DNA from 3 places in the Sinobaca sp. H24 genome. Region 1 is predicted to be linked to each of the others. Evidence: a T-box and tRNA genes for the amino acid it is inferred to sense, from the RefSeq annotation. Region 1 holds a T-box; the other regions hold tRNA genes.

Region 1 (6,148 bases):
GCTGCCTAGACTGATGGTCATGTCATTCTCCATTAGAAGAGGGCCGCCGCCGAGAAGCTCGATTAATGTTATTTCTTTTGAAGCAGCATATGCTTCATGAAGCGCGATGTCCATCGCTGCTTTTGCGCTGGAATTTCCGGCGCAGGAAGCCTGGATTTTACATAGAAGTTGTTGGAAGCCCCCTTCTACATGAAGGAGATCCTCCGATATAGGGCCGCTCAGCGCAGCGTTAATACTTTCGGAAGATTCTCCTGTAATAGCATACGTTGGAGCCGCCGCTCCCATTCCTGTTTCACCTGTAGAAAGAGTAACCGAAACGGAAATAACCTCGATTTCAGTTACTTTTCGAATAGCCGTTACAAATGGCTCTTTTAGCTGCTTTACCGTTGTTTTTGTTTGAATATCCGTTACTTTCATTAGTCTCCTCCTTTATAATCTGGATAGTATTTCTGAAGTCAGCAGTCCGAAAAATGTACCCATGAAGGACCCGATTAGAGCCATCATCACTCCAATGGGAATCAGTGCTCTATTAAATGCTCCGGCGAGCACCGGCGCGGAAACCATACCGCCAATGTTAGCCAGGCTGGCTACTCCGAGAGTAAATAAGTCCAGCTTGAACACCTTTGCCAGCAACAGCATAATAATGCCGTGAAAAGCGAAAATCATAAAGCCGGAAATGATATAAACCGGTGCCTGATTGAGCTCGGAGAAATCTGCACCCGAGGCAATCAAAGCAACAATGACATAAAGCATGACGCTGCCAAGCTCCATAGATCCCGGAATTCTTGCGATCGGCGTTACAGCCAAAATCAGACCTGCCACAGAAGCAATAACGATCTGCCAGGTAGTCGCATTAATCGCGGTTCCTATCTCAGGCAGTGTACCGCCCAGGACAGAGCCCACGGCTGCGATGAAAAGAGAAATACCAAGCAGTACCATTAAATCCTGAAATGCGATTGGGTGTTCCGGCTCTGCATCGGCCGCGGCCGCCATTTCTGAGCTGATCTGTTCCAATTTGCTTGTATCTGCTTTTGTGAAGCGGTTAAACACGAACTGGAAGGGCACGAGCCAGAAAAGCAGCATAACCCAGATGGAGTAGTTAACAGTGTCCATAAGCAGGGCAAAACCAAATATATCCTCCGGCACATCGAGAATATTCTGCAGGGCTACCATATTAGCGGAACCGCCGGTCCAGGAGCCGGCAAGCGCGGAAAAGGCTCTCCATGTATCGTCTATATAAAAGGACTGCATAATGAAGTAGGTGAGGGCAAACCCACCGACGATGCTGAAAGCTGCGACAAAGTAAGTAATAAGCATTTTTGGACCAAGTTTTATAATTTTGCGGATGTCGCATTTGAGAAGCATAAGAACGATCATAGCGGGCAAAAGCGCGTTTCTAATAGTGGAGCTGGTGTCACCAATAGCGTCACTATCTCCAAATAAACCGAAGGTATTAAGAAGCGCCGCGGAAATATAAATTAATACAATAGCCGGAACGTATTTAAAAAATTTTGTTTGGAACCGCCTGTCTGCCCAGACGATAGCAGCAGTAACGGCAATCATACCACTAACGTATAAAAATCCATCTTGATCACAGCAATTCCCCCTTTGATTTTCCATAAAAAAACAGCCAGCCTCTATAAAATAGAGAACTGGCTGGATTTTATCCTGTAACAGATAAAGCAGCTATTTCGTATGTACGAACAGTTGGCTGTACTTTTTGCTTGCATTCGTAAAGGCAGCAATAATCGCTTTCTGGGAAGAGCCATGGTACTTCCGCTCAATATCCGCAGTTACTTCATCTATTGCTGTAATCGCTTTGCCTGCAAACAAATGCTGTACAAACCGGCTCGTTAGTTCAAGAATTGCGGAGCAGTCTGCATCCAGAATTTTCCCGGATCGTTCATCGACAACAAAGCCAATGAAGAAAACTTTGTACTGGTCGGTGATAGGGTTATTGGAGGGGGATTTTGCTTCTCCCACAATATAAATAGAGTCCTGATCAAACATATAAAAACTCCTTTTGCGAAACACGATAAGGGATGGGAATGAGGAAAAAAGCTGGGATAGCTTTCTGCTGTATTCCTGACCTGTCGTGCTTTGAACATAATATTATAGCAACATGTAAACAAAAACAAGACTTTTGTGAAACTATTCAGATAAATTCATGAGAGAAAGGATGACAACTTGTTTCATTCATTTTATTCTTTTTATATAACAAGCCGTAATGATATGGGAGAGAAAGTCCCTTTTGATTTATACTAGTATTAGAAACAAAAAGGAGGTAGAAATACTATGAAAATCATTGTGACTAGTATATTTGTTCAAGATCAGGAGAAGGCGTTATCATTTTATTCAGATGTTTTGGGGTTTGTAAAAAAGCATGACGTACCAGCAGGTGAATTCAGATGGATTTCGCTTGTGTCTCCTAATGATCAGGCTGGGACCGAGCTGGTGCTTGAACCGAACAACCATCCGGCTGCCAAAGAATATCAAAGCAAATTATTCTCCGAAGAAATTCCGGTAACGATGTTTGGAGTGGAAGATATTAATAAAAAATACGAACAATTAGTGAAAAAAGGGGTAAGGTTTACGATGGAGCCAACCACCATGGGAGAGATCACTATAGCGGTTTTCGATGATACGTGCGGCAATCTCATTCAGATAGTTGAGCAATAAATGTATCTGGAAATCGTAACAGAGCAGAAATAAGCTGCTTTTCCCCAAGGAAAAGCGGTGCCTAAGGGTGTTTTCTTGCTACTGGGCGAAGGGTATAGGTAATAATAAAATCCACATTATTTTTCATATGTGAATATTTTTTGTCTGTTTATGTGAAAACATTCACAATAAAGAAAAATGAGGTATACTAAAAATATAAAATATGTGAAAATATTCACAATTAGGAGGTTTTCAATCATGATCCGCTTCTTGAAAGAGTCTACCATCGCAGCAGTACTATTTTTGGCCGCCCGTTTATATTTAGGCTGGACGTGGCTTACTTCCGGTCTGGGGAAAATAGCGGAAGGATTTAATCCAGGAGGATACCTGCAGCAGGCTGTTGCAGAACCTGTAATGAATGGAGGAGGGGAAGCAGCCTATCCATGGTATACAGCATTCCTTGAAAATGCAGCGATTCCGCAGTCTGAGCTCTTTGGATTTCTCGTTATGTGGGGTGAGGTACTGGTAGGAGCAGGTCTGCTTATTGGATTGCTCACTACGACCTTTGCTTTCTTTGGCGGGATGATGAACATGGCTTTTCTACTTGCCGGCACCGTATCTGTTAATCCCATAATGCTTGTTTTGGCAATACTCCTTCTTATTGGAAAAGGCAATGCCGGTCGAATTGGCCTGGATCGATTTATTCCTGCAGTCAAAGAGAAAATGAGAAAACGGCCGCCAGTGAAAGAGGGGCCGAAAGCTGCTTAAAAAAGTTTGTTGTTTTATATTGAATGCAAAAATAATAGGAGAAAGGAGCTGTTTTACAGCATTCTTTCTCTTTTTAATTGCAGAAGCAGCAGTGGAAATGAATTTAGGATATTGTCTTTATTTCTTTTTTTTGATAATATCGTTTCATAGCTAATGATTTTGAAAATAAAGGAGGGGATTTCTTATCCATTTGTTTAACGATGAGGGAGAGCTGCTTCCTGAGGAAAAAGAAACCATTTATCTTTTAACGAAACTACCTATAGAAGATCTGGATTTAGATGCCGTAGCCGTTGTGACGAACCTTTATCGAGCAGCTCAAGGGTTGAAAAACAAGATGGAACAGCATGTATTATCAGAATACGGATTATCCTGGACGTCTTTTTCTCTGCTGTATGATTTATGGATAAAGAATTCTATCGAAACAAAAAAGCTGGCTGAATCAGCTGGAGTGACTAAGCCTACGGTAAGCAATATTACCAAAACACTCGAGCGCAAAGAGCTTTGTTATCGAAAGGCCGATATGAGAGATAGAAGAATCATTTATGTCATGATAACTGACAAAGGGCGTGAGGTCATGGAGGATCTGTATCCAAGGTTTCATCAAGGGGAAACAGCAATTGTTTCCAGCCTTTCGGTGGAGGAGCAAAAGCAGATGTCAGGGCTGCTAAGAAAAGTGATCAAAGACAACCAGTTTTAAAAAATAGAAAAAGCATAGATGGGAAACCGAGTAGTCGTTATCTCCCTGTAACAGAGAGCCGATGGATGGTGTGAATTGGTACACAGGTAACACGAATTACATTCCCGGAGCTTTCTTTGTGTCTCGTTCAAGAGAAGCAAAGACGGACGAGCCGTTATTCGTTGAGTGGAAGAAGATATTCTTCAACAAGGGTGGTACCGCGTGCAACAACCACGTCCCTTTTCATTAAGGGAGGTGGTTTTTTATTATGGAAATGTGGAGGAATGAACAAATGAGTGAATGGATGAAACAACTCTCAAAAGAACAGGCAGCAGAAGTAAAAAGACAGGTGGACATATACAAACAGGGAGTACAGGAGATCATTCCGTTAGAGGACCTGGAAAAGAAAGTCGCTATGTCTATCATGGAAGACCGTCCTCTTAAAATTAAATTAGGATTAGATCCGTCCGCACCGGATGTTCATCTCGGTCATACCGTTGTGCTAAAGAAGATGAGACAATTTCAGGAAAATGGGCATACTATTCAGCTGTTAATAGGAGATTTCACCGGAAAAATTGGGGATCCTACAGGAAAGAGCACAGCCCGAACCGCATTAACGGATGAAGAAGTAAAACGCAATGCCCGGACCTACTTCGAACAGTTTGGCAAAGTAATAAATATAAATAACGTCGAACTTCACTATAATTCGACCTGGCTTTCCAAACTAACCTTCGAAGAAGTGATTCAGCTGGCTGGTAAAGTAACGGTAGCCCGATTGATGGAAAGAGATGATTTCGAAGAAAGAACTGCTTTGGGAAAGCCCATTTCACTTCATGAATTTTTCTACCCTGTGATGCAGGGATACGATTCTGTCGTATTAGACTGCGATATTGAACTAGGGGGAACCGATCAGCATTTCAATATACTGATGGGAAGACCGTTTCAGGAAAAGTTTGGGAAGGAGAAACAGGCGGCCCTGCTGATGCCTCTACTGGAAGGATTGGATGGCGTTGAAAAAATGTCTAAATCAAAAAATAATTATATCGGCATTGATGAAGAGCCACAAAATATGTACGGTAAAGCGATGTCTATTCCAGATAAACTGGTTAAAAAATATTTTGAGCTGGTCACCGACTTTACGCTGGATGAACTGGATCTTATTATAAAAGAAATCGATTCAGGCGAACGGCACCCGCGTAATGCAAAAATGCTGCTCGGAAGAACAATAGTAAGAATGTATCACGGAGAACAGGCGTCAAAACAGGCGGAGCATCAGTTCGTGACGGTATTTCAAAAAGGAGCGGTTCCAGAAAGCATGCCAGAGTTCGAGTGGCTCGGAGAACAAGAAACGCCGGTGATAGATTTTCTTATGAAGCTGGAGTTGTTTCAGTCTACAAGTGAAGCACGCCGAATGATTAACAACAAAGGAGTAAAAATTGATGGAAATCGGGTCGAGGATACCTCTCAACGAGTGAGTGTTACGGAAGGGACAGTCGTGCAGGTGGGAAAGCGTAAATTTATTAAAATAAAAAGCTCAATAACACAATAAAGCAGGCTGGTGAGAATATATTTCTCACCAGCCTGCTTACTTTAGAAAATGTTAAGAGGTAAATCGTTCAATCTGTAATTTAAGTTTTTCACTTGAAGCGTTCAGTTCTTCTGCCGAGTAGGCCACGGTCTGAAGAGCCGTCAACTGCTCTTCGGCAGAGGCGCTCACTTCTTCTGAAGTGGCGGCACTCTCTTCTACAACCGCAGCAAATTTCTGCGATGGAAGAGACAACATCTTCTTTATTCTTTTCTATGCTCTTAATGCTTTCACTCATTTGGGATACAAGGGCACTCATTTCTGTATTTCGTGCGGCAATTTCATCAAAGGAAGAGACGGTTGTTTCTGTAATTTCAAACTGCTCGGTAGACAGTTTTCTTGCGTCTGCCATTTCAGCAGAAGCTTTCGTCGTCTTTTCCTGAATGTCCTCCATCGAGACGCGGATATGCTTGGTGGCGCCGGAGGTTTGTTCAGCAAGCTTGCGAACTTCGTCGGCCACT
Region 2 (6,148 bases), on a different contig from region 1:
TAAAACCACAGGCTCTTTAGAAGAGCCTGTGGTTTTATGTGAGCTGCTGGAAATTCTCGCTGGCGCAGAACTTCATAAATAATAATGGCCGCTGTGTTAGATAGATTCAGGGGAACGAATCAAATCATTCTGCGGTATTTTCAGGCATTGATCCGCATAGCGGTCGATAAGTTCCTGAGGTATACCTTTTGTCTCTTTTCCAAATACAAAAAAGAGGTCTTCTTCTCTGCTGCTGTAATCAATAGAGGAATAAGTTCTGCTTCCTACGGTTTCTATAAAATAGAATATGCCGTCCGGAAAGGTCTCAGCCAGTTCCTCAAAGAATCATAATAATGGATCTTAACGTCCGGCCAGTAATCGCAGCCCGCTCTCTTCAGCATTTTATCCTCTGTTGAAAATCCAAGCGGCCGGATCAGATGAAGATGTGTACCGGTTCCTGCGCACGTTCTCGCTATGTTTCCGGTGTTAGCCGGGATTTCCGGCTGGTACAATACGATATGGTTGCTCATTGCATGTTTCCTTTCTGTAACGCTCTACCTGACTTTCCGTTCTTGAGCTGTCTGTTCTTTTTCTATTTCCAGGAGATAGGTTTTTTATCAAGTCCCCCGCCGTATCCGACGAGCGCTCCATTGCTTCCTATTATACGATGACAGGGTATCATAATAGGAATAGGATTTTTATTGTTGGCATTCCCGACTGCCCTGACAGCTTTTTCTGAACCGGCAGCAGCAGCAATTTCTTTATACGAAGCTGTTTTTTCCGTAAGGAACTTCAATAAGCGCTTTCCAGACCGCCTGTTGAAAAGACGTTCCTTCCAAGTCATACGCTACATCGAAATCTGTACGTGTCCTTCAAAATATTCTCTGAGCTGCTGGATTTCTTCTTTAAAAACAGACGCGTTTTCTTCTAATTCAATATCGGTGCCTTTGTATCTCACAGCCCAGACCTTAAAGGACGGTACGGATTCTGCGGTGCCTGCAAATTTAATAGACATCAGCCCTTTGCGGGAAGAAAATAGGGTAAGTGGACCGATAGGGCTTGTCACTTCTGTATAATACAGTATATTTGTCATTCAAGCATCCCCTTTTCTATTTCACTGGAAGACCAAGAGCCGTTTCCAGCTCCGCCAGAACCTCGGACTCCTGTTCAAGCATATAAGCTTCTTCCAATCCTACAATTGCTTCATGGGTGCCAATTTGTCCCAGAGTCCATGCACAGGACGAGCGGATCACTGGTCTTGGATCATTTTTAATTAATTCATTAAGTTCCGGCACAGCAGATTCCTCTTAAAGTTTCCTAATGCACATAACGGCGTTACGTTGGATCGGCTTTTTGCCTCTCCATGAACCAGCGATGGAACCAAATCGTTCTTTAAATTCTTTATTGCTCATATGCAGAAGGGAATTTAAATTAGGCTTAACCGTTTCCGGATCCGGTTCGAATTCTTTTTGGTGTGAAAGTCCACCCCTTTGTTTTTTTGGACATACCTGCTGGCAGGTGTCACACCCGTATATACGGTTACCGATTTTTTTGCGGTATCTTTCCGGCAGCATATTTTTGTCTGCGTTAAAAAACGCAATGCATTTATTGGCATCAAGCTGTCCTCCCTGGATCAGGGCATCTGTCGGACAGGCATCGACGCATATATTGCACGATCCGCATTGATCAGTCAACGGAACATCCGGCTCGATGGCAAGCGTAGTGAGCATTTCACCCAGGTACACATAGGAACCAAACTCCGGGGTAATAACTGCACAGTTTTTTAGCACTCCAGCCGATACCTGCTCTTTCAGCTACCGCTCTGTCTGAGAGCTCTCCTGTGTCCACCATGGACCGGCACTGTGCCTGTGGATCTAATTCTTTCACGTACTCTTCCAGCTTGCTGAGGCGCTTACGTAATACGTTATGATAGTCTTCTCCCCAGGAAGCACGACAGAATATACCCCGCCTGTCTCCTTTTATACTTTTGGGTGCATTTTTTAATTTAGACGGATAGGCAAGAGCAATAGAAATGATCGTTCTTCCCTCTTCCATAAGCAGCGAGGGATGGGTTCTTTTTTCTATATCTTTTTCTTCAAATCCAGACTGATACTGAAGCTGCTGCTGCGTAATCAGTCTATCTTTTAACGTTAGAAATGGATCGGCGGAAGCGAATCCAACCTTATCAATACCGATCTCTTTGGCGTAGGATATGATTTTTCTTTCAGCGTTTCTTCAGGCAATCGCCGTCTCCCCTTTTTCTTCATTCCATACTATAGTAAACTCATTTTATTAAGAGACAAAGGAGTTTTTATATGATTAAACAAATCCTGCTCGATAAATCTTTACTCGATACAGCTCCCGGACTAAAAATTGGAGTGATTCACTATAAGGATATCATAGTTGGGGACTCCCCTAAAATGATTAAAGGCCGGCTGCAGTTTTATCAGGAAACCATGCATACGGAACTGCAGGAGCTGCCTCTGACAGAAAAAGAAGGTATTTTAGAATGGAGGAAAATTTTCAAGGCGATTGGCACCGATCCTTCCAGATACCGCCCTTCCCATGAATCACTGGCACGAACAGTGAAAAAAACCGGAGCTCTTTCTTTTGTTCATTCTGCCGTTGATTTAAACAACTTTTTTTCCATCCAGTATATGCTTCCTGTTGGAATTTACGATGCTTCTGCATTACATGGAACCGTAACGATAAAAGTCGGCGGGGAAAGCGATACATATGAAGGACTAAATGGAAGAGACAATAATTTTGAAGGAAAAATTGTTTCTGCTGATGATAAAGGAGCATTTGGAAGCCCTATTGTTGATTCCCACCGGACAAAAACAACAATAGAAAGTAAAGAAGCACTCCAGCTTTTCTATCTTCCTCCCTCTCTTCCAAAAGAAGAAGCGGTAAAGCTTTTGGCAGCCTCCTCAAAAATGTTTCATCAAATACACAGTGGAGAAGCTTCCACTATCATTCTAGATGCAGAACAGCCGGCTTTCTCTTTTTAAAAACGATATACACAACAAAACACATCCATCTCTGGGTGTGTTTTATTGTTTAATATTTGTGATGAATATGCAGGTTGATTTCCTCAGCAATTTCAAACCACTTTCTCATATTCTCTTCAATGTAAGTCTGGTGATTTGCAGGAAGACGTTCTAAAATAATCGTTTTAAAATCTTCAATCTCATTCTGTTCGAAAAAAAATGTCACAAATACCGTCGAATGAATAGTATGTGTTAACGTATAGTTAATGTGGAGGTCTTCATGCAGATCTTTTGTTTTTATAGATGTTTTTGATTTAACTGGTTTTATAGGTTTCATATGCATTCCCCCTTTTTATGTAAAAGGAAATTATTTAGAAAATTCTTACTATTATGAATATATATGATTTCTTTATTATATCATGAAATCATCTAGTATTTTGCATTATTTCCACCAACAGAAAAAAAAACAGCTCCCGGCAGCGGGACCTGTTTACGTATAATTAAATGAGTGGTAGCGGTGGCCGGGATCGAACCGGCACTCTGGAACACGATTTTGAGTCGTGCGCGTCTGCCAATTCCGCCACACCGCCAAGTCAGTAAATTAATGAAGTTGGTGCCGAGGGCCGGACTCGAACCGGCACGGAGGTACACCCTCCGCAGGATTTTAAGTCCTGTGTGTCTGCCAATTCCACCACCCCGGCAGGTTTAAAAGGAAAAATGATGTATGGAGGCGACACCCGGATTTGAACCGGGGAATAGGGGTTTTGCAGACCCCTGCCTTACCACTTGGCTATGCCGCCATTTATGAAATGCGGTCTTTTATGTGTGACTCGCGTTAAAAATGGAGCGGAAAACGGGATTCGAACCCGCGACCCCCACCTTGGCAAGGTGGTGCTCTACCACTGAGCTATTTCCGCATAAATGGCTGGGCTAGCTGGATTCGAACCAGCGCATCACGGAGTCAAAGTCCGATGCCTTACCGCTTGGCCATAGCCCAACATAAAAATGGGGCGGCTGATGGGAATCGAACCCACGAATGCCGGAACCACAATCCGGTGCGTTAACCACTTCGCCACAACCGCCATAATTAATATTGGCAGGGGTAGTAGGAATCGAACCCACATCTGCGGTTTTGGAGACCGCCGTTCTAGCCGTTAAACTATACCCCTATATGAATAAAAATGGTGGAGGGGGACGGACTCGAACCGCCGAACCCAGAGGGAGCAGATTTACAGTCTGCCGCGTTTGGCCAACTTCGCTACCCCTCCACATGGTGCCGGCCAAAGGACTTGAACCCTCAACCTACTGATTACAAGTCAGTTGCTCTACCAATTGAGCTAGACCGGCAAAAAAAGTGGTGGCTCGAGACGGAATCGAACCGCCGACACGTGGATTTTCAGTCCACTGCTCTACCGACTGAGCTATCGAGCCATGCTTATATTTTCTCTATGAACAGTTTATACTGTCACTAGAAAAATACAACTACTTCTTTAAAAATAAAATGGCGGTCCGGACGGGACTCGAACCCGCGACCTCCTGCGTGACAGGCAGGCATTCTAACCAACTGAACTACCGGACCATTTTGGTTGCGGGGGGAGGATTTGAACCTCCGACCTCCGGGTTATGAGCCCGACGAGCTACCAGGCTGCTCTACCCCGCGATGTATAAAAAATGGTGGAGGATGACAGGATCGAACTGCCGACCCCCTGCTTGTAAGGCAGGTGCTCTCCCAGCTGAGCTAATCCTCCATTATTTGGTGACCCGTACGGGATTCGAACCCGTGATACCGCCGTGAAAGGGCGGTGTCTTAACCACTTGACCAACGGGCCTAAAACTATATGTAATGGCGGAGAGCGAGGGATTCGAACCCTCGAGACGGGTTAACACCGCCTACACGATTTCCAATCGTGCTCCTTCGGCCACTCGGACAGCTCTCCATTGGCTCCACAGGCAGGATTCGAACCTGCGACCGATCGGTTAACAGCCGATAGCTCTACCACTGAGCTACTGTGGAATATTATAAAGCCCGGCAACGTCCTACTTTCACAGGGGGTCGCCCCCCAATTATCATCGGCGCACAAGAGCTTAACTTCCGTGTTCGGCATGGGAACGGGTGGGACCTCTTGGCCGTTGTCACCGGACAACATCGGAACCGGTGGTTCCTTCAAAACTGGATAGCGACATCCGAATGGAAAAAGTGTTTGGATAAGTCCTCGATCGATTAGTATCTGTCAGCTGCATGCGTCGCCGCACGTCCACCTCAGACCTATCTACCTTGTCATCTCCAAGGGATCTTACTCACTTGCGTGATGGGAAATCTCATCTCGAGGGGGGCTTCATGCTTAGATGCTTTCAGCACTTATCCCGTCCACACGTAGCTACCCAGCGATGCTCCTGGCGGAACAACTGGTACACCAGCGGTGTGTCCATCCCGGTCCTCTCGTACTAAGGACAGCTCCTCTCAAATTTCCAACGCCCGCGACGGATAGGGACCGAACTGTCTCACGACGTTCTGAACCCAGCTCGCGTACCGCTTTAATGGGCGAACAGCCCAACCCTTGGGACCTACTTCAGCCCCAGGATGCGATGAGCCGACATCGAGGTGCCAAACCTCCCCGTCGATGTGGACTCTTGGGGGAGATAAGCCTGTTATCCCCAGGGTAGCTTTTATCCGTTGAGCGACGGCCCTTCCATACGGGACCGCCGGATCACTAAGCCCGACTTTCGTCTCTGCTCGACTTGTAGGTCTCGCAGTCAAGCTCCCTTTTGCCTTTGCACTCTGCGAATGATTTCCAACCATTCTGAGGGAACCTTTGGGCGCCTCCGTTACTGTTTAGGAGGCGACCGCCCCAGTCAAACTGCCCACCTGACACTGTCCTGATCCGGATCACGGACCGAGGTTAGAATAGTCGTACAGCCAGGGTAGTATCCCACCAACGCCTCCACCGAACCTAGCGGTCCGGTTTCCAAGGCTCCTACCTATCCTGTACAAGCAGTACAACCATCCAATATCAAGCTACAGTAAAGCTCCATGGGGTCTTTCCGTCCTGTCGCGGGTAACCTGCATCTTCACAGGTAATATAATTTCACCGGGTCTCTCGTTGAGACAGTGCCCAAGTCGTTGCACCTTTCGTGCGGGTCGGAACTTACCCGACAAGGAATTTCGCTACCTTAGGACC
Region 3 (6,148 bases), on a different contig from region 1:
TCGATGTTAACACATGTCCTGCTCGATCAATCTTTACTACATGCCGCTCCCGGACTGAAAGTAGGAGCAATCTATTATAAGGATATCATAGTTGGGGAATCTCCTAAAATGATTAAAGGCCGTCTTCAATTTTACCAGGAAACGCTTCACACTGAACTGCAGGATCTGCCGCTTATAGAAAAAGAAGGCATCGCAGAGTGGCGCCATATTTTTAAAGCAGCAGGTACAGATCCGTCCAGGTACCGCCCTTCTCATGAATCTCTTGCGCGGGCGGTAAAGAAAAACGGAAACCTTTCTTTTGTTCATTCTGCCGTTGACTTAAACAACTTTTTTTCTATTCAATATATGCTTCCTGCCGGTATTTATGACGCTTCTGCATTAAAAGGTACGGTTACGGTAAAAATCGGCGAAGAAGCCGACACGTACGAAGGACTAAATGGAAGAACCAATACATTTAAAGATAAGATCGTTTCTTCCGACGATATTGGAGCCTTTGGAAGCCCGATTGTCGATTCCAACCGGACAAAAACAACAACGGAAACTACAGAGGCACTTCAATTATTTTATCTTCCCCCTTCTCTTTCAAAAAAAGAGGCGGAAAAGCTTTTAGCAGCTTCTGCCAAAATGTTTCATCAAATTCACAGTGGAGAAGCTGACGTCGCCATCTTAGATGATGAACAGACGGTTTTCTCCTTTCAGAAAACAACCTAAACAATAAAAACACATCCATTCCTGGGTGTGTTTTTATTATTAATATCGATGATGAATATACACATTTATCTCTTCAGGAATCGTGAACCAGTTTCTAATATTACCTTCGATATAAGCCCGGTAATTCGAGGGAAGCCGCTCTAAAATAATCGTTTTAAAGTCTTCTTTATCGTTCTGTTCGAAAAAAAACGTTATAAATACTGTCGAATGAATCGTATGTGTCAGTGTATAGTTAATATGCAGGTCTTTATGCAGATCTCTTGTCTTTATGGACGTTTTTGATTTGACCGGCTTCATATGCATTCCCCCTTTTTATGTAAAAGGAAATTAATTAGAAAATTCTTACTATTATGAATATATGTGATTTCTCTAAGTATATCATGAAACAGCCCAGGATTTTGTATTATTTCCACTCAAAAATATAAAAAACAGCTCCCGGCAGTGGGAGCTGTTGAGCTGCTATTAAATGAATGGTAGCGGTGGCCGGGATCGAACCGGCACTCTGTTAAGAACACGATTTTGAGTCGTGCGCGTCTGCCAATTCCGCCACACCGCCATATCAATGAATTAATGAAGTTGGTGCCGAGGGCCGGACTCGAACCGGCACGGAGGTACACCCTCCGCAGGATTTTAAGTCCTGTGTGTCTGCCAATTCCACCACCCCGGCAGGTTATAAAGGTAAAAATGATGTATGGAGGCGACACCCGGATTTGAACCGGGGAATAGGGGTTTTGCAGACCCCTGCCTTACCACTTGGCTATGCCGCCATTTATGAAATGCGGTCTTTTATGTGTGGGACTCGCGTTAAAAAATGGAGCGGAAAACGGGATTCGAACCCGCGACCCCCACCTTGGCAAGGTGGTGCTCTACCACTGAGCTATTTCCGCATAAATGGCTGGGCTAGCTGGATTCGAACCAGCGCATCACGGAGTCAAAGTCCGATGCCTTACCGCTTGGCCATAGCCCAATACAAAAATGGGGCGGCTGATGGGAATCGAACCCACGAATGCCGGAACCACAATCCGGTGCGTTAACCACTTCGCCACAACCGCCATAATTAATATTGGCAGGGGTAGTAGGAATCGAACCCACATCTGCGGTTTTGGAGACCGCCGTTCTAGCCGTTAAACTATACCCCTATATATGAATAAAAAATGGTGGAGGGGGACGGACTCGAACCGCCGAACCCAGAGGGAGCAGATTTACAGTCTGCCGCGTTTGGCCAACTTCGCTACCCCTCCACATGGTGCCGGCCAAAGGACTTGAACCCTCAACCTACTGATTACAAGTCAGTTGCTCTACCAATTGAGCTAGACCGGCATAAAAAAGTGGTGGCTCGAGACGGAATCGAACCGCCGACACGTGGATTTTCAGTCCACTGCTCTACCGACTGAGCTATCGAGCCATACATATATTTTCTCTATGAACAGTTTATACTGTATCAATAGAAAAATACAACTACTTCTTTAAAAATAAAATGGCGGTCCGGACGGGACTCGAACCCGCGACCTCCTGCGTGACAGGCAGGCATTCTAACCAACTGAACTACCGGACCATTTTGGTTGCGGGGGGAGGATTTGAACCTCCGACCTCCGGGTTATGAGCCCGACGAGCTACCAGGCTGCTCTACCCCGCGATGTTGTAAATAATGGTGGAGGATGACAGGATCGAACTGCCGACCCCCTGCTTGTAAGGCAGGTGCTCTCCCAGCTGAGCTAATCCTCCATTATTGGTGACCCGTACGGGATTCGAACCCGTGATACCGCCGTGAAAGGGCGGTGTCTTAACCACTTGACCAACGGGCCTAAAAGCTATTATGTAATGGCGGAGAGCGAGGGATTCGAACCCTCGAGACGGGTTAACACCGCCTACACGATTTCCAATCGTGCTCCTTCGGCCACTCGGACAGCTCTCCATTGGCTCCACAGGCAGGATTCGAACCTGCGACCGATCGGTTAACAGCCGATAGCTCTACCACTGAGCTACTGTGGAATAATATAAAGCCCGGCAACGTCCTACTTTCACAGGGGGTCGCCCCCCAATTATCATCAGCGCACAAGAGCTTAACTTCCGTGTTCGGCATGGGAACGGGTGGGACCTCTTGGCTATCGTCACCGGACAAGGCTGGTTCCTTCAAAACTGGATAGCGACATCCGAATGGAAAAAGTTGTTGGATAAGTCCTCGATCGATTAGTATTGTCAGCTCCATGCGTCGCCGCACGTCCACCTCAAACCTATCTACCTTGTCATCTCCAAGGGATCTTACTCACTTGCGTGATGGGAAATCTCATCTCGAGGGGGGCTTCATGCTTAGATGCTTTCAGCACTTATCCCGTCCACACGTAGCTACCCAGCGATGCTCCTGGCGGAACAACTGGTACACCAGCGGTGTGTCCATCCCGGTCCTCTCGTACTAAGGACAGCTCCTCTCAAATTTCCAACGCCCGCGACGGATAGGGACCGAACTGTCTCACGACGTTCTGAACCCAGCTCGCGTACCGCTTTAATGGGCGAACAGCCCAACCCTTGGGACCTACTTCAGCCCCAGGATGCGATGAGCCGACATCGAGGTGCCAAACCTCCCCGTCGATGTGGACTCTTGGGGGAGATAAGCCTGTTATCCCCAGGGTAGCTTTTATCCGTTGAGCGACGGCCCTTCCATACGGGACCGCCGGATCACTAAGCCCGACTTTCGTCTCTGCTCGACTTGTAGGTCTCGCAGTCAAGCTCCCTTTTGCCTTTGCACTCTGCGAATGATTTCCAACCATTCTGAGGGAACCTTTGGGCGCCTCCGTTACTGTTTAGGAGGCGACCGCCCCAGTCAAACTGCCCACCTGACACTGTTCCTGATCCGGATCACGGACCGAGGTTAGAATAGTCGTACAGCCAGGGTAGTATCCCACCAATGCCTCCACCGAACCTAGCGGTCCGGCTTCCAAGGCTCCTACCTATCCTGTACAAGCAGTACAACCATCCAATATCAAGCTACAGTAAAGCTCCATGGGGTCTTTCCGTCCTGTCGCGGGTAACCTGCATCTTCACAGGTAATATAATTTCACCGGGTCTCTCGTTGAGACAGTGCCCAAGTCGTTGCACCTTTCGTGCGGGTCGGAACTTACCCGACAAGGAATTTCGCTACCTTAGGACCGTTATAGTTACGGCCGCCGTTTACTGGGGCTTCAATTCAAAGCTTCTCCCCAAAGGGGATAACCTCTCCTCTTAACCTTCCAGCACCGGGCAGGTGTCAGCCCCTATACTTCGCCTTGCGGCTTCGCAGAGACCTGTGTTTTTGATAAACAGTCGCTTGGGCCTTTTCACTGCGGCTCTCCTGGGCTATTCACCCGAAAGAGCACCCCTTCTCCCGAAGTTACGGGGTCATTTTGCCGAGTTCCTTAACGAGAGTTCTCCCGCGCGTCTTAGAATTCTCATCCCACCCACCTGTGTCGGTTTGCGGTACGGGCACCTTTTTCCTCGCTAGAGGCTTTTCTTGGCAGTGTAGGATCGGGAACTTCGGTACTTAATTTCCCTCGCCATCGCCGCTCAGCCTTGATGAAGAGCGGATTTGCCTGCTCTTCGGCCTAACGGCTTGGACGTGCATATCCAGCAGCACGCTTGCCCTACCTTCCTGCGTCCCCCCATTGCTCAAATGGAAAGGAGGTGGTACAGGAATTTAAACCTGTTTTCCATCGCCTACGCCTTTCGGCCTCGGCTTAGGACCCGACTAACCCTGAGCGGACGAACCTTCCTCAGGAAACCTTGGGTTTTCGACGGAAGGGATTCTCACCCTTCTTTTCGTTACTCATACCGGCATTCTCACTTCCAGGCGCTCCACCAGTCCTCACGGTCTGGCTTTACAGCCCCTGGAACGCTCCCCTACCACGATCCCCCGATGGGGGATCCTCCACAGCTTCGGTACCGCATTTAGCCCCGGTACATTTTCGGCGCAGAGTCACTCGACTAGTGAGCTATTACGCACTCTTTCAATGGTGGCTGCTTCTAAGCCAACATCCTAGTTGTCTAAGCAACTCCACATCCTTTTCCACTTAATGCGGATTTAGGGACCTTAGCTGGTGGTCTGGGCTGTTTCCCTCTCGACTACGGATCTTAGCACTCGCAGTCTGACTCCCGGACAACAAGTCTCTGGCATTCGGAGTTTGACTGAATTCGGTAACCCGGTAAGGGCCCCTCGTCCAATCAGTGCTCTACCTCCAGGACTCTTATCCGAGGCTAGCCCTAAAGCTATTTCGGGGAGAACCAGCTATCTCCGAGTTCGATTGGCATTTCACCGCTACCCACACCTCATCCCCGCAATTTTCAACTTGCGTGGGTTCGGGCCTCCAGTAGGTGTTACCCTACCTTCACCCTGGACATGGGTAGATCACCCGGTTTCGGGTCTACGACCGCATACTAATACGCCGTTGAAGACTCGCTTTCGCTGCGGCTCCGCCTCTTCGGCTTAACCTGGCATACGATCGTAACTCGCCGGTTCATTCTACAAAAGGCACGCCGTCACCCATAAACGGGCTTCGACTACTTGTAGGCACACGGTTTCAGGATCTGTTTCACTCCCCTTCCGGGGTGCTTTTCACCTTTCCCTCACGGTACTGGTTCACTATCGGTCACTAGGGAGTATTTAGCCTTGGGAGATGGTCCTCCCGGATTCCGACGGGATTTCTCGTGTCCCGCCGTACTCAGGATCCACTCCGGAGGATCAGCGATTTCGGCTACCGGGCTGTTACCGTATCCTGCGGGCCTTTCCAGGCCGCTTCGCCTATCGCTGATCTTGATAACTCCGATGGAGTGTCCTACAACCCCAGGATGCAAGCATCCTGGTTTGGGCTGATTCCGTTTCGCTCGCCGCTACTCAGGAAATCGCATTTGCTTTCTCTTCCTCTGGGTACTAAGATGTTTCAGTTCCCCAGGTCTGCCTTTATCTACCCTATGTGTTCAGGTAGAAATACTATCGGATTAACGATAGTGGGTTCCCCCATTCGGACATCCCCGCCTCACAGCTCACTTACAGCTCCGCGGGGCGTATCGCCGTTCGTCGCGTCCTTCATCGGCTCCTAGTGCCAAGGCATCCACCGTGCGCCCTTTCTTACTTAACCGTTTTTCCTTCAAAAAAAACAGCTGGCGCCTGCATATGCAGGGCTTGCTTGGTCTTTTTTGTTTCGTTGTCGCTATCCAGTTTTCAAAGAACCAGGGTTCATCTTGCGAGAGGGTATCCTCTCAAAATGGAATGAAAACAACTGCGCGCACTCCGGACCGGTGGTCCGGGGTCGATCCACGAATCAAGCTCCGTAGAAAGGAGGTGATCCATCCCCACCTTCCGGTAGGGATACCTTGTTACGACTTCACCCCAATCATCTGCCCCACCTTCGGCGGCTGGCTCCCAAAGGGTTACCTCACCGACTTCGGGTGTTGCAAACTCTCGTGG

The links. A T-box is a leader RNA that pairs with one kind of tRNA and senses whether it is charged. The one in region 1 lies ahead of tyrS (tyrosine--tRNA ligase), so its partner is inferred to be a tRNA-Tyr.
Region 2: it encodes a tRNA-Tyr, which carries the amino acid that the T-box ahead of tyrS (tyrosine--tRNA ligase) is inferred to sense. The anticodon was not compared.
Region 3: it encodes a tRNA-Tyr, which carries the amino acid that the T-box ahead of tyrS (tyrosine--tRNA ligase) is inferred to sense. The anticodon was not compared.

What each region holds. Positions count from the first base shown of each region.
Region 1 is NZ_JALBWT010000005.1:226,205-232,352, reverse strand. Features, by position in the region: partial or broken gene MMY81_RS09985 (enolase-like domain-containing protein) at 1-417, opposite strand, end outside; gene MMY81_RS09980 (DUF819 family protein) at 430-1,620, opposite strand; gene MMY81_RS09975 (DUF3870 domain-containing protein) at 1,687-2,010, opposite strand; gene MMY81_RS09970 (VOC family protein) at 2,296-2,679, shown strand; gene MMY81_RS09965 (DoxX family protein) at 2,914-3,426, shown strand; gene MMY81_RS09960 (MarR family winged helix-turn-helix transcriptional regulator) at 3,617-4,123, shown strand; T-box leader at 4,130-4,346, shown strand; gene tyrS (tyrosine--tRNA ligase) at 4,395-5,651, shown strand; gene MMY81_RS09950 (methyl-accepting chemotaxis protein) at 5,740-6,148, opposite strand, start outside.
Region 2 is NZ_JALBWT010000016.1:81,425-87,572, reverse strand. Features, by position in the region: partial or broken gene MMY81_RS19000 (tRNA (cytidine(34)-2'-O)-methyltransferase) at 1-509, opposite strand, end outside; gene MMY81_RS34310 (methylated-DNA--[protein]-cysteine S-methyltransferase) at 572-775, opposite strand; gene MMY81_RS34305 (hypothetical protein) at 827-1,072, opposite strand; partial or broken gene queG (tRNA epoxyqueuosine(34) reductase QueG) at 1,089-2,196, opposite strand; gene MMY81_RS18985 (B3/B4 domain-containing protein) at 2,295-2,990, shown strand; gene MMY81_RS18980 (hypothetical protein) at 3,040-3,306, opposite strand; tRNA gene MMY81_RS18975 (tRNA-Leu) at 3,479-3,559, opposite strand; tRNA gene MMY81_RS18970 (tRNA-Leu) at 3,581-3,670, opposite strand; tRNA gene MMY81_RS18965 (tRNA-Cys) at 3,695-3,769, opposite strand; tRNA gene MMY81_RS18960 (tRNA-Gly) at 3,812-3,886, opposite strand; tRNA gene MMY81_RS18955 (tRNA-Gln) at 3,892-3,966, opposite strand; tRNA gene MMY81_RS18950 (tRNA-His) at 3,976-4,051, opposite strand; tRNA gene MMY81_RS18945 (tRNA-Trp) at 4,064-4,138, opposite strand; tRNA gene MMY81_RS18940 (tRNA-Tyr) at 4,152-4,237, opposite strand; tRNA gene MMY81_RS18935 (tRNA-Thr) at 4,241-4,316, opposite strand; tRNA gene MMY81_RS18930 (tRNA-Phe) at 4,325-4,400, opposite strand; tRNA gene MMY81_RS18925 (tRNA-Asp) at 4,472-4,548, opposite strand; tRNA gene MMY81_RS18920 (tRNA-Met) at 4,553-4,629, opposite strand; tRNA gene MMY81_RS18915 (tRNA-Val) at 4,642-4,717, opposite strand; tRNA gene MMY81_RS18910 (tRNA-Glu) at 4,724-4,798, opposite strand; tRNA gene MMY81_RS18905 (tRNA-Ser) at 4,814-4,906, opposite strand; tRNA gene MMY81_RS18900 (tRNA-Asn) at 4,909-4,983, opposite strand; rRNA gene rrf (5S ribosomal RNA) at 4,994-5,110, opposite strand; rRNA gene MMY81_RS18890 (23S ribosomal RNA) at 5,171-6,148, opposite strand, start outside.
Region 3 is NZ_JALBWT010000021.1:31,590-37,737, forward strand. Features, by position in the region: gene MMY81_RS21615 (B3/B4 domain-containing protein) at 4-711, shown strand; gene MMY81_RS21620 (hypothetical protein) at 751-1,008, opposite strand; tRNA gene MMY81_RS21625 (tRNA-Leu) at 1,183-1,267, opposite strand; tRNA gene MMY81_RS21630 (tRNA-Leu) at 1,289-1,378, opposite strand; tRNA gene MMY81_RS21635 (tRNA-Cys) at 1,404-1,478, opposite strand; tRNA gene MMY81_RS21640 (tRNA-Gly) at 1,524-1,598, opposite strand; tRNA gene MMY81_RS21645 (tRNA-Gln) at 1,604-1,678, opposite strand; tRNA gene MMY81_RS21650 (tRNA-His) at 1,688-1,763, opposite strand; tRNA gene MMY81_RS21655 (tRNA-Trp) at 1,776-1,850, opposite strand; tRNA gene MMY81_RS21660 (tRNA-Tyr) at 1,867-1,952, opposite strand; tRNA gene MMY81_RS21665 (tRNA-Thr) at 1,956-2,031, opposite strand; tRNA gene MMY81_RS21670 (tRNA-Phe) at 2,041-2,116, opposite strand; tRNA gene MMY81_RS21675 (tRNA-Asp) at 2,190-2,266, opposite strand; tRNA gene MMY81_RS21680 (tRNA-Met) at 2,271-2,347, opposite strand; tRNA gene MMY81_RS21685 (tRNA-Val) at 2,361-2,436, opposite strand; tRNA gene MMY81_RS21690 (tRNA-Glu) at 2,442-2,516, opposite strand; tRNA gene MMY81_RS21695 (tRNA-Ser) at 2,534-2,626, opposite strand; tRNA gene MMY81_RS21700 (tRNA-Asn) at 2,629-2,703, opposite strand; rRNA gene rrf (5S ribosomal RNA) at 2,714-2,830, opposite strand; rRNA gene MMY81_RS21710 (23S ribosomal RNA) at 2,882-5,819, opposite strand; rRNA gene MMY81_RS21715 (16S ribosomal RNA) at 6,016-6,148, opposite strand, start outside.